3 regions of the Cytobacillus oceanisediminis genome follow, and region 3 is predicted to be linked to each of the others. Evidence: riboswitches for the same ligand, from Rfam matches in the RefSeq annotation. Region 3 holds a riboswitch; each other region holds the start of a gene.

Region 1 (4,652 bases), 1.0 Mb from region 3:
AGCAATTCTTGATTTTCATCCCGTTCAAGAAATGATGCTTCAGGATCTTTTTCTCTAGCCTTTTTCAGAAAAAAAACCTTTTCATTCATGACCATATTGCGGTAATGCCAGCTTTTAAGATAGTCTTTACTTTTATTTATAGCAATTGTAAAAATCCACGTTTTAAAGGAAGATCTTTGCTGGAAACTTTCCAGCTTTTCATACACAGTAATAAAGGTATCCTGTGTTAGATCACTGGCAGCATTCCAGTCTTTCACATAGCTGTATATTAATCTCTTCAAAACGGTTCCATACTCATCCATGATCATTTCAAGAACGAGAGCTCGGTCCACTTGATCAGCAATCGACCGTTTTACATACTCATCAGTGCTCACATGACTGCCTCCTTGCTTAAATGCCAGCTGCCGATTCCGGCTGCCTTTTGTTTTGACTGACAGTTAGACGACAGATGCAAGCAAATCGCTTCAACTTTTTGGCATTTATTAAGATTATACAAAAAAAGCGCAAACCATTTAGTCTGCTCATGATTATTTATTCACTTTAATCCTGATTAAATAAATCCACATCAATGCATAGGTTAAGAACAGAAGGAGCAAAAATAATATGGAAGGCATTCATCATCACATCACTTGTTCATATTGAGTAATTCTAGCCTATACATTTAGATTGGGAATAATAATCCCTATATTGAAAAAATGATTCTGCCCAAGTGCTTTGTTTTTGATGGGAGGATTGTTTATTTATATAATGGCTATATTGTGCAAAAAAGAAGGGAGATTATTATGTCACAATCAAATATTGCTCCACAGATCAAATTAATCGCTCTTGATATGGATGGAACCTTGTTGAATTCCAGGGGGGAAATTCCTGATGAAAACCGTAAGGCCATACGAGAGGCAAAGGAAAAAGGGATTGAAGTTATTTTGAGTACTGGAAGATCCAGGCTTACTGCAGGAGACCATGCCGATTCTTTGGAATTGAACTCCTACTTGATCACAGTCAACGGCAGTGAAATATTTGGCCCTGATGGTGAATCTATCTCAAGGACTCCAGTTGATTCAAAAATAATGGAGTGGATGTGGAACCTATCCCAGTCACATAAGACCAACTTCTGGGCAACAAGCTGCGAACGGGTTTGGACGAATGAAATGCCTGAAAATATTCATGACCATGAATGGCTTAAATTTGGATTTGATATATCAGATGATGAAATCAGGGAACTCATTCATAAAGAGCTTCAAACAAAAGGGGGTCTGGAAATTACAAATTCCAGCTTAACTAATATTGAGGTAAATGCTCTGGGCATCAATAAAGCCAGAGGTATCCAGAAGGTTACAGAGCTTCTTGGCATTTCGATGGATAATGTAATGGCAATGGGTGACAGCTTGAATGATATTGCCATGATCGAGGAATCAGGCTGGGGAGTAGCAATGGGAAATGCGCAGGATATTGTGAAAGAAACAGCCAATGCTGTTACGGGAACGAATGATGAAGCTGGTGTTGCAAAGGCAATCCGAAAGTGGGCTCTTTAAAGAATAAAAACCGGCAATCATGCCGGTTTTTGGTTTATTCCGATGATTTTTTGTTATTTAGAATGGTTTCTTCCAGTGCTACTTCCACATTTCCTTTAATCGCCCTGGAAATCATACAGGATGCTTCAGCTTTTTGCGCCAGCTTTCGCGCAAGTGATTGATCCTTTTCTGTCGCGTCAGCCTTTAACAAGATAACAGGGCGATGAATAATTTTCTTATAGGTAATCACTCCTTTGGTTACATCCACAATACCGATTGATTCCATCGAAAGGTCTTCTTTCTCAAGTTTGCTCCGTTCCATCATGGCGGCCAGGGTAATAATATAACAAGTTGCCGCCGCCCCCAGCAGCATTTCATCCGGATTTGTTCCGATTCCGGGTCCTTCCATTTCTGGCGGAATGGAAACCTTTGTTTTCAGCCCGCCTGTTTCAATTTCTCCAACATCATTCCGAAGTCCTGGCCAATGTGCTTTTAAATGGAATTGGTGTTCAGCCATTCTTTGATTCCTCCAAGTTATGTATTTCTATTACACCTTAAAGAGGAACAGGCAGAATTGCAAGACTTTACAGATTTAACGTTTCAAGCTAAGATGAAAACAGCCAACTTAATAGTTTTACTGCTAGGGGTGCCCGATGCGCGGGCTGAGAAAGAAACCGGACTGTTTTTTACCCTTCGGACCTGATCTGGATCATACCAGCGTAGGAAAGTAGTAATTGCGGGGAACGATGTTCTTTCTCTTAGATTATTCAGCCAGGTCCAATTGCGGATCTGGTTTTTATTTTGTTCTCAAAAACAAATGAATTGGCTATCAATAAGGAGGATTTTCTATGAATCTTAACGAGCAGATTGTCATTATTACAGGCAGCAGCAGAGGGCTGGGCAAAGAAACAGCAAAAGCATTCGCGAGAGAAGGGGCGAGAGTTGTCATTAACTATTTCCATAGCGAGGAAAAAGCCCATGCTCTGCAGAAGGAAATTGGCGAAACAGCAATTGCCATTCGTGCTGATATTCGGGACAGGGTTCAAGTGAAATCCATGTTTCAAAAGACGAAGGAACACTTTGGAGCCCCCATTACAACCATAGTCAATAATGCACTCGTGAACTTTCAATTTGACCCTATTTCAAAAAAAGATGCAGAAACAATTAAATGGGACGATTACAAAAACCAGCTGGAAGGTGCAATCCTGGGAGCATTGAACACAGTTCAGGCAGGTCTTGAAGATATGAAAAAACAGGAGTTTGGCAGGATAATCTCGGTCGGCACCAACCTATTCCAGCATCCAGTTGTACCCTATCATGACTATACGACCAGCAAAGCTGCTTTATTAGGCTTCACCAGAAATATGGCGAATGAGCTGGGCCAATATGGAATTACTGCAAATATGGTATCGGGCGGTTTGTTAAAAACGACGGACGCCAGTGCTTCGACATCTAAGGAAGTCTTTGAAATTATCGAAAACTCGACTCCATTAAGAAAAGTCACAGATCCCGCAGAAGTGGCTGATGCGATAGTCTTCTTCGCTTCTCCATGGACAAGGGCAGTTACAGGACAAAATCTGGTTGTGGATGGCGGACTGGTTATGAATTAAAGGAGGAATTTAGATGAACATTCAGGAGATTAGCAGTCTATTGGAAAAACTAAGAGATTCAAATCCTCTGGTACATAATATCACCAATGTGGTGGTAACCAACTTTACGGCAAATGGCCTGCTGGCAATCGGGGCATCACCTGTGATGGCATATGCACATGAAGAGGCAGCTGACATGGCTAAAATAGCTGGTGCATTGGTTCTCAATATGGGAACACTGACTGAAAAAGAAGTAAAAAGTATGCTCATAGCGGGCAAATCAGCAAATCAGCATGGGGTGCCAGTCATTTTTGACCCGGTTGGTGTCGGCGCCACGGCCTATCGCACAGAAACAGCTCAAAGAATAGTAGAAGAATTAAATATTACCATCATAAGAGGCAATGCTGCAGAAATTGCCAACGCTGCAGGACAGAAATGGAGTATAAAGGGCGTAGATGCAGTTGAAGCAGCAGGAAATACTTCAGAGCTTGCTATGTCGGCAGCAAAAGAACTTGGTGCAGTCACTGTTATTACAGGAAAACAGGATATCGTTTCAGATGGAAGATCCACTTTTGCCATTAACAATGGCCATCCTCTTCTAACGAAAGTAACGGGTGCCGGATGTCTTCTTACTTCTGTAATAGGAGCTTTCGCTGCTGTTGAAAAGGATCCTGTAAAAGCGGCAGTAACTTCATTGGTTGTTTATGGCACTGCTGCAGAAATCGCTGCAGAAAAATCGGATGGCAAAGGCCCAGGCACTTTCCAAATCGAGTTTTTGAATAGCTTATATAACATTTCTGCTGCAGATGTTGAATCATATGGCTCTTTTGAAAAAACGATCGGATAGGAGGCAATATAAATGAAAGTGAACAAAGCTTTAACCATAGCGGGTTCGGATAGCGGCGGCGGCGCGGGCATTCAGGCAGACTTAAAAACATTTCAGGAACTCGGTGTTTTCGGCATGTCTGCTTTGACTGCGGTGACCGCTCAAAACACCAAGGGCGTTCAGGGAGTCTATCCAATGACAGCAGGGGCAGTTTCTGCTCAAATTCAGTCGATAGGAGAAGACCTCAGACCTGACGCTGTGAAGACAGGAATGCTTTTTAGCGCAGATATAATCGGGAGTGTTTCCAATGAAATTGTGAGATACGGATGGAAAAATGTCGTCATTGATCCAGTGATGATTGCAAAGGGAGGAGCAAGTCTTCTTCAGAATGAAGCGATATTAGCGATGAAAAAGCATCTTATACCGCTCTCTATGGTGATTACCCCGAATATTCCAGAGGCAGAGGTATTAACGGACATAAGTATTCGTTCACTGGAGGATAAAAGAGAAGCAGCAAAAAGACTGCATTACCTTGGAGCGAAAAATGTCATCATAAAAGGCGGCCATGATGAAGCAAAAGACATAGCAGCAGACCTTCTATTTGACGGAGAAAGTTTTTCGGAATTTAAGAGCAACAGAATACAAACAGCCAACACACATGGAACAGGCTGCACTTTTTCGGCTGCAATCACCGCTGGCCTCGCTGACGGTCTTACCGTGCCAGAA
Region 2 (4,652 bases), 1.1 Mb from region 3:
GACTTGTATTCAAGAGTAAAGGGCAAGCCGGATCCGAACATTGATTTCAGGAGGGTGCCAAACCAGAATGTCTTTTTTAGCCGCTTTGCAAAGTCATTAACAACAGAGCTGATTCCAGGAGATGTTAAGAACCTTCAGCAATGGCAGCCGGGTGACATCTTGGTTTTCCTTTCTCCTAAATTCGACCATGTTGCAATTATATCTGACAAACGGACGAAAGATGGCATTCCATACGTCATACATAACTCCACACCATTTGCAGCAGAAGTAAAACTATCTTCTTTTAAGACTCCTATTACCGCTCATTACAGATGGGATTTTGAAAAAACGCCTGCGCTGCCATAAAGCAGATGCAGGCGTTTTTCTTATTAAATAAGAAAGTATAAAAACATCGCACGACCAAAAGCGACAGCTTTTGGGAGGATGTGGGTCATGCAGACGTTGCCACAGGACGTGGCGTTCTTAGTCTGCGTTCCTTTTTGAGCGAGGCGCTTGCGCTTTTCTTATCTTACTGCTGCCGGATTGCCCGCCGGCCACTCTTCGCAGGTATAAGCCATCTCCCAGAAGCCAAGCTCCAGCTGGCAGCTTTTTCGGAAAGCGTCCTTCATTCGCTGCCTTTCTTCCGGTGATGCCGCATCAGCAAGCTCATCCAAACGGTTTCTCATATTCATGGTCACAGCCTCGACCCTTAAATTTGCATAAAAAGAGATCCATGGATAAAACGGATGGTTCTCATCAGGCTCATATTGCTTCATGAGCTCAAGCCCAATCTCCCAATAAGTCCATGGACAAGGCAATAATGCAGAAAGGATTTCACCCATGCCGCCTGTGTGGGCATGATACATCATATGCTTAACATAATGATCAGCTGTTGGCGGGAGCGGATAACCCTGCAATGCTTCGTAATCCACGCCAATCTGCTGGCAAAAATTATGGTGGGGATGTACTTCGCTGTTCAATACAAATTCTATTTGCTGATTAAAATAAGCAATATCCTTACGCTCTGCTGACTTTGAAATGGCAATCCCATAAATATGCATGAACGCATTCAAATACTCAAAGTCCGCTTTAATGTAATGGGCCAGCGCCTCTTTCGGCACATCCCCTCTCCCGATACCCTGAACAAATGGATGTTCAAATATCAGCTGAAACAAATCTTCATTTTCCTTGCGCAGAATCTCTGAAAAAGTCATAAAAAATAGCCTCCTTATTAAATTCAGAAGCTGCCGGGGAAAAAGCATGAGGATATATAACGAGGTCCTCACCGCTTCCCTGCGCTGGCATTATCCAGATCAGGTTCCAAGGGACAAAGGAAAAGCTCCTTATCTCAGCCGTAGCGCCCCTAGCAGTTTTCTAACATTTTTTAATTTTTTTACCGATTGTCTAACTTGTCGTTTTTCACTCATAAATTTTGGATTTCGTCCATAACTCTTGAAAATCGCTCATAAATTTTTGGATTTCGCCCATAACTCTTGAAAATCGCTCATAAATTTTTGGATTTCGCCCATAACTCTTGAAAATCGCTCATAAAGTCAGATTGCTATGCTGCACTCCGCTTATCTGCTTACTCAACTAGCTTCGCCAGCCCAAAATCATCACATATTCTGAACCAAATTCTTCTCTTTAACCTTCGCCAAAACCATCCAGCCTATGGCCGCACCGGCAATGCTGCTGACCAGGAATGGCGGTACAAAGAAGAATGCGCCAGCTGCGCTCCCCATGAGAACCTTTGCGTATGGGACTGCAAACAATGCACCGATTATGCCGGTACCTACCACCTCACCAACAGCAGCCCATATTTTCCGGCCGAACTTCAAATAAAGCACACCTGCCAAAAACGCACCCATCATGCCGCCTGGAAACGCAAGCAGCGTCCCGAATCCAAGCAAATTACGAAGCAGGCCAATCATAAAAGCCACGGCTGCTGCAGGCAGGGGTCCAAGCGTCACCGCTGCCAATACATTTACCGCATGCTGGACCGGATAGGCCTTGGCTACACCTGCCGGAAACCAGATCAAATGGGATCCCAGTGTCCCAATTGCCACAAATAAAGCCATCGTAGTTAACAATCGGGTTCTGTTCATCTAAACCTCCTTTCTAAAGGGGCGCCTGATTGCTTATCAGGATGAGAAGTATGTATACAAAAAAGCCAGATTCCCATAAGGACCTGGCTTGGTTTAGTATATGAATCGACATATAGTCAAATCCTACTTCCCTCCGCTGGCATTAACCAGATCAGGTCCATAAGAGTCAGAAAGCTATAACGCGCTTTCCTCTCAGCCCGCACATTCGGGGCACCCCTAGTAGTTGAATAGATATTTAGTTTGATAAGCTATCTCAAGCATAACAAACTATTCCGGCACTGTCATCAATCTTTTTGCTTAAATACTTTTCTTGATGCAATCGATTAAGCGCTCTTCAATTTCTGCTGCGAAGCTTTGAACAGATTCGTTTTTGATTAGTTCAATCATGCTTGTCGGCTTGGGCATGCCAATTTTTGTTTTGCCTTCATCTTCATACACAACAATTTTACAAGGCAGGAAGTAGCCGGCCATTTTATTCTGTGTTAAAACGCGATGTGCTTCATTTGGATTACATACCTCTAAAACATGGAAGGCCTCGTTATATTCCAATCCTTTTTCCTGCAGCTTCTCCTGAACGTTAAACTGCCATAAAACTCCGAACTTTTCTTCCTTCAGACTTCCCTCAAGTGAGGATATTGCTTCTTCAATCGATTTTTCGGTTTCAACTGTGTAATCGAACATGACTGCATCTCCTTTAATGTCGGCATATTAATCATGTACCCCTATAGGTATATTAGTAAACACAGTCTGAACTGTCAACTGACCAGGCTTTTTTTAAAAAGATGAAAAACTATCGAATTAGCTGCAGACCTGCCAGCTCTTTTAGGCTCCCCACCCCTGCCAGAGACAGCGACACTTTCGTTTCTTCAATAAAGTTGGCAAGCACTTTTTCAACCCCAGCCTGCCCGCCAATGGCCAAACCGTACACATACGGCCGTCCTAGGCAAACTGCGTCGGCTCCTAATGCCAGAGCTTTGACAACATCTGAACCGCGGCGAATGCCACTGTCAAACAATACTGGAATTCGTCCTTTGACTTCCTTCACGATCGGTCCCAGCGCATCAATCGCCGCAATTACCCCATCAAGCTGCCTGCCGCCATGATTAGATACTATGATTCCGTCTATCCCTTTTTCAACGGCCTGCCTGGCATCTTCCGGATGGAGAATACCCTTTAATAGTATCGGCAGACTTGTTTTCTCTTTTAACCTTGCAATATGCTCCCAGCTCAATGTTGGATGATGGATATTATCAAGGATTCCCTGAACTACATCATCGTCATGGAGAGAGGCCATAAAGACAGAATCGCTCTCATAATTTGCTTTTCCATAGCCAAGCTTTAACGGGGAAAAATTGTTTCTTAGATCCGCTTCCCTCCATCCCATCATCACTGTATCAACTGTTAACACAATGGCTTCATATCCTGATTCCTGCGCTCGGCGCACCATACTGAACGCAGCATCTTCATAATTGGACCAATATAATTGGAACCATTTTGGGCTCGCGCCTGTTGCATTAGAGATTTCTTCAATGGAATAACTGGATACCGTGCTCTGGATAAAAGGTATTCCAAACGAAGCTGCTGCCCGTGCAGATGCAAGCTCTCCCTCACTGTGTTCAAGGCGCTGCATTCCAATAGGTGCCAGGAAAACTGGATAAGGATACGTTTTTCCAAATAAATTCACACTTATATCCGGCACTGAAACACCTCTCAGCATTCTCGGTACAATTGAGTATTTTGCAAAGGATTCAATATTCTTTTTCAGCGTTTCTTCTCCTCCGGCTCCTGATTGGACATAGCCAAATCCGCCAGCTCCCATCACTTTCTCTGCTTCTTCTTCCAGTTCCTTAAATGAAATAGGAAAGTTTTCTGCGAAACTAATATTCTCTACTTTTGCCATATTCAGCCCTGCCTTTTTTTGAATTTATTGAAAATAATAACACTTTTTTAGATTTTATGAAACCATGTAATAAAATCATAAATTCGCAATAATGCAGCCTTTCCTATACAAATTAGCCGCGATAGGCAGGGATTTCACAAAAAATCGGGAATAAACATTTTAACCTTAATGAAATTGGAGTGTACAAAATGCTAATTAAACAGCCTTTTGATGAATTTCTGAAATTCCATTACGAAAGAGTCAGTGAAAGCAATATGAAAGTCACTTTGCCAATCCAGCCGCTCTTTATTAACAGCGCGGGGCTGGTTCATGGAGGCATTATTTCCACTCTTGCGGATGTAGCGATGGGGAATATATTCGAGCCGGATGAAAACCAGATGCAATCCGTGGTGACGGCTGATTTAAAGGTCACTTTCCTAAAGGGGGCGACAGGTGAATTTCTTATCGCTAATGCTTACCTTGTGAAAAGAGGGCGCACCCTCAACCATACAGACTGCCTGATTTATAACGACCAGGATCAGCTGGTTGCCAAAGCATCGGGAATCTTCGCATCTATCTAGAGTGATTGATCCTATCGTTGCCTGAATAGTTTCGCTGACAGCGATAGGAGGAACCATTTTAAGACTACGGACAATCCTCATAGTTTCTTTTCTTCTTCTTTTTATAAA
Region 3 (4,652 bases):
AATATTCCTCCAAAAAACAACAAGCTTAACAGCATAATCGCAAAAATGGCAACAAAAACACGGTCTGTCCGAAATGAAGAAGAGGCCAAAGTCATATAAACACCTATTCCTGCTTTAGCTCCGAGCCATTCGGATATTACAGCACCCATCACACTATAGGTTGCGGAGATTTTTAGCCCTGAAAATAAAGAGGGAAGGGAATAGGGAAGCTCCAGCTTCCAAAACAGCTGTCCTTTGCTGGCCCCTGCCATCAGCATATAATGCCTAAGTTCTCCGGGGGTTTGGCGAAAGCCGTCCAATGCAGCAACAGTAATGGGGAAGAAGCAAACCAGCGTGATGACAATCAGCTTTGGAAGTATCCCGAAACCAAACCAAATAACCATCAAAGGAGCCAGAACAATTATAGGCACATTCTGTGAAAGTATGAGGAGAGGGTAAACCGACTCCCTTATAAAAGGCAATAAGTGCAGGATAACAGCTGTGAGTAATCCTATGACGGTGCCAATGAAAAATCCCAATAGGGAAAGAATGACTGTCGATTGAAGATGAAGGCGGAAGCCCTCCCAGCCCGAAATCGCTTCATGAACGATATCTGTCGGCGGAGGCAGGAGCCATGCAGGAACTTCTGCCAGGTTCACTGCCAATTCCCAAAGAATGAATAAAAGGAGGAGAACCGCAGCCGGCCTCCATCCTTTTCTGAACACATTTATCATGGACGGTATTTCTCCGTTAAATCACTCATTTCAATTCCGTCCGGCTGATATAGAATCTTAACCTGTGAGATAACATTGCTGCTTCCTTTTTCAATCATTTTTCTGTTCATATCAGCTATGATTTTCAATAAATGTTCTAAATCGCCTTCCATCGTTGTTTCGAGGGGATGCACTTCGTACTTAACACCGGATTGCTGAATGACACTAATTGCTTCATCGACATAAGGTATAACATTTTCCCCATCTTTTGTTTTCGGTATGATCTGAATACTTACAAGTGTGTTTGCCATATTATGAACTCTCCTTATTCCGGCAGGAAGTCATTTGTAAATGCTTTGCCGGCATTTAATTCTTTATCTAAAAGACCATTTTCATGCATCCAGTCTGCATAGTTTTCCCAGACCGCAAGCTTTTGTTCACCCCATCTTGAAGCATCATCCTGATAGCGGGGGGATAGCCATTCCTGGCTCTTTTTGACCAATTCGCTGTCCAGGTCCGGAGCATTCTTTAACAAAATATCTGCTGCTTCGCCAGGCTGCTCGATTGCAAATTCATAACCTCTGGCTGCTGCTTTTACAAATGCTTTGACAGTATCCGGATCATCTGCAATCATTTTTTCGCTGGTTGCGAGAACGGGCGTGTAGTAATCCAGTTTTTCTGAGTAATCGGTAAGGTAGACCATACTAATCTTTTCCCCCCGAAGTTCTGCTTCTACACCTGTCCATCCGTAATAAATCCATGCGAAGTCAATATCTCTTTTAACAGCTGTAAAAAAGTCCGCATCCCCCATGTTAACAATTGAGACCTTATCTACATTGGCGTCTTCCTCCTTCATTAGGGAGTCTATTACCGATTTTTCTACAGGAGCTCCCCAGCCGCCATAAGTTTTACCTTCGAAATCTTTCGGCGATTTAATGTTTTTTTCAGCAGGGGATGCAAAACCGGACGTATTATGCTGTATAACAGCTGCTATCGATACAAGGGGAACACCCTGTACACGTGCTTCCGTGATGCTTTCCTGATAGCTGACACCGAAATCAGCCTTGCCTGATGCAGTCAATTGATCTGCGCCTGCTTCACCTGGCATCATAATTTCGACATCGAGTCCTTCTTCTTTAAAATATCCTTTGTCCTTTGCGGCATATAAGCCGGTATGATTGGTATTGGGAGTCCAATCTAGTACAACAGTAACTTTTTTCAAATCTTGTTTGCTGTCTGCATCTACGCTTCCAGTCTGATTATCCGCTCCATTACCGGCACAGCCTGAAAGAAGCAGCAGTGTACAGATAGCTGCAATCCACTTTTTCATAAATAATCCTCCTAAAAACCTTTATGTAATAAGGAAAGTTAATGATAGTCTGCCCTGAAAAATAAAAACGCCCCGGTATAAACCAGGGCGCATATAAAAACATTTAGTATGTTTAAGAATATGTTCCCTACGCTGGTATGAGCCAGATCAGGTTCAAAGGGTCAGCATCTTTAATGATGAAGTCTCAACCGGCATACCGGTTCCCCTACATTTCTTGCTATTTAATTTTGACAGGCATAAATACTTTCCATCATTATTATAGCAAATAATATCAAAATGGACAGAAAATAATTATTTCATCTCAATGGTCCTGCTCTCTTTCCAGATTTTGAATTTTTCAAGTTCACCTGTAATTTGGCTAACGGCAAAACCAAGGACTGCTGCATCATCTAAGACTCCCATTCCTATTAAAAAGTCAGGAACAAGGTCTATAGGGGAAACAAAGTATAGTATGGAAGCAATAATAAAGATAATCGACTTTTTTGAAATATGCCGGTAATCACCTTTAGACCATGCCTTAACTAAATCGATCAGAAGCTGAAACTTTTCCCATATATCACTTAATGAAGATTTGTTTTTATCTGCTTTAAGTGTAGCCTTTTTTAGCAGTCCTTTTGTTTTTTCAGGATCGTCCGCATAACGTTTGGCCCTGGAAGAAAATTTTTTATAGCCGTCCTTATAATCTTTCGTTTCTATTTCAGGCATAGCTATCACTCCTATATTTGATAATTCGCATAAACAGTTATAATCTAGTATTTACCGCATACATGACATGACATAAACATTTCACTGGGAGAAATAAATGGAAATCAAATCTAACCTGTGACAAAACTTTATTGGGAGCTGATATCTATGCTTGAGAAATGGCTGAAAGAATCAAATTATACAGTAATATTGACAGGAGCAGGAATGTCGACGGAAAGCGGACTGCCTGATTTCAGATCTGCCAATAATGGATTATGGAATGGGAAAGATCCTGGAAAAATAGCCAGTACAGACGCATTAAATGAAAATGTGAACGAGTTTATAGAGTTTTATCGGCACAGGGTAATCGGGCTTAAGGAGTGCAATCCCCATCAAGGGCACTATATTCTTGCAGATTGGGAAAAGAGAGATATTATTAAGAGCATTATCACCCAGAATGTGGATGGATTTCATGGACTGGCGGGAAGTAAAAAAATATCGAAGCTCCATGGGAATTTGCAGACACTCCATTGCCAGAAATGTAAAAAAGAGTTCCCGAGCGAGGAGTATTTGCATGGACAATTCCAATGTAATTGCGGGGGTGTGCTCCGTCCTTCAGTAGTTCTGTTTGGGGAAATGCTTCCTGAGGAGGCTTTAGATTTCGCAGCAGATGAAACAGAAAAGGCAGAACTTTTTATTGTTCTGGGATCATCCTTGACTGTAACACCTGCAAATCAGTTTCCGCTGATAGCCAAACAAAACGGAGCAAAACTGGTGATTATTAATATGGAACCTGCGGATTTCGACATTTATGCTGATGAAGTGATCCATGAACGCAAAATTGGTGAAGTGCTAGATGAACTTGATAGAGCCTTAAATAGTCAAAAAACGTGAATTCATGAAAATAGCTCTCATGCTATGATTTTTTTAATCAATCCACTATAATGGACAATGAACATGATTACTACTGCCTCAAGCGATATGATATATAAGGAGTGTTCAGCATGTTATCAAACATCGGTATTCCAGGTTTAATTCTCATCCTGGTTCTGGCTCTGATTATTTTTGGCCCTAAGAAACTTCCTGAAATAGGGAGAGCGTTCGGGGAGACATTAAAAGAATTTAAGAAATCTACCCGTGAACTCACAAAAGATGATGACGATGATAAAAGGAAATAACCTATTCAATAGGTTTAGAACCGGCTTTGCAGACAAATTAGTCTCGAAGCCGGTTTTTTTATTTTCTGGCATCCGAAGCGATTGAATGGGTATAGAAAAGAGGGAAAAGAAAAAATGGTTGACTAACATGTATATACAAGATAGAATGAAAGCGTAAACAGTTCATGTATATACAAGTTGGATTGTGTGAATTGGATAGATTTGTAAAGGTCGAGAACAATAAATAAGAACCTTATAACTGTTTTTTTCTTTAATATGAAAACGGTAACAGGAGGAGAGCGAAGAATGGCTACAAATAAAGAGTCAGCAGAGAAAATTGTAGAAGCTATCGGGGGCAAGGATAATATCGCAGCGGCTACTCATTGTGTTACACGGCTGCGTTTTGCGTTAAAAGATGAAGGGAAAGTCAATAAAGAAAAACTCGAAAATATAGATATCGTGAAAGGTTCTTTTTCCACAAATGGACAATTCCAGGTAGTTATTGGACAAGGCCTCGTTGATAAAGTGTATAAAGAAATGACAGAAGCAACAGGAGTTGGCGAATCGTCAAAAGAAGAAACAAAAAATGCTGCTGCTGAAAACTTAAATCCATTGCAGCGCGGCATTAAAACACTTGCAGATATTTTTATTCCAATCCTCCCAGCTATCGTAACAGCTGGTTTGCTGATGGGGATCAATAACATTATGACCGCACCAGATATTTTCTTTGATGATAAATCGTTTGTTGAAGTTTATACCAACTGGGCTGATCTGGCTGGCATCATTAAC

Evidence for each region. A riboswitch is a leader RNA that binds a small molecule or an ion and turns the genes downstream of it on or off. The one in region 3 is predicted to bind thiamine pyrophosphate.
Region 1: linked by a shared signal. The riboswitch ahead of IRB79_RS14100 (3-oxoacyl-ACP reductase) and the one ahead of IRB79_RS09200 (ABC transporter substrate-binding protein) in region 3 are both predicted to bind thiamine pyrophosphate.
Region 2: linked by a shared signal. The riboswitch ahead of thiW (energy coupling factor transporter S component ThiW) and the one ahead of IRB79_RS09200 (ABC transporter substrate-binding protein) in region 3 are both predicted to bind thiamine pyrophosphate.

The regions. Positions count from the first base shown of each region.
Region 1 is NZ_CP065511.1:2,778,567-2,783,218, reverse strand. It holds gene IRB79_RS14115 (sigma-70 family RNA polymerase sigma factor) at 1-374, opposite strand, end outside; gene IRB79_RS14110 (Cof-type HAD-IIB family hydrolase) at 783-1,532, shown strand; gene IRB79_RS14105 (OsmC family protein) at 1,567-2,028, opposite strand; TPP riboswitch at 2,144-2,254, shown strand; gene IRB79_RS14100 (3-oxoacyl-ACP reductase) at 2,360-3,121, shown strand; gene thiM (hydroxyethylthiazole kinase) at 3,135-3,947, shown strand; gene thiD (bifunctional hydroxymethylpyrimidine kinase/phosphomethylpyrimidine kinase) at 3,960-4,652, shown strand, end outside.
Region 2 is NZ_CP065511.1:674,799-679,450, reverse strand. It holds gene IRB79_RS03460 (DUF1287 domain-containing protein) at 1-345, shown strand, start outside; gene tenA (thiaminase II) at 504-1,193, opposite strand; TPP riboswitch at 1,253-1,354, opposite strand; gene thiW (energy coupling factor transporter S component ThiW) at 1,596-2,084, opposite strand; TPP riboswitch at 2,196-2,312, opposite strand; gene IRB79_RS03445 (DUF302 domain-containing protein) at 2,382-2,765, opposite strand; gene IRB79_RS03440 (alpha-hydroxy-acid oxidizing protein) at 2,875-3,984, opposite strand; gene IRB79_RS03435 (PaaI family thioesterase) at 4,173-4,544, shown strand; gene IRB79_RS03430 (TVP38/TMEM64 family protein) at 4,609-4,652, opposite strand, start outside.
Region 3 is NZ_CP065511.1:1,779,405-1,784,056, forward strand. It holds gene IRB79_RS09190 (ABC transporter permease) at 1-713, opposite strand, end outside; gene IRB79_RS09195 (thiamine-binding protein) at 710-1,003, opposite strand; gene IRB79_RS09200 (ABC transporter substrate-binding protein) at 1,018-2,022, opposite strand; TPP riboswitch at 2,130-2,239, opposite strand; gene IRB79_RS09205 (YkvA family protein) at 2,314-2,727, opposite strand; gene IRB79_RS09210 (NAD-dependent deacylase) at 2,875-3,600, shown strand; gene tatA (twin-arginine translocase TatA/TatE family subunit) at 3,711-3,884, shown strand; gene treP (PTS system trehalose-specific EIIBC component) at 4,170-4,652, shown strand, end outside.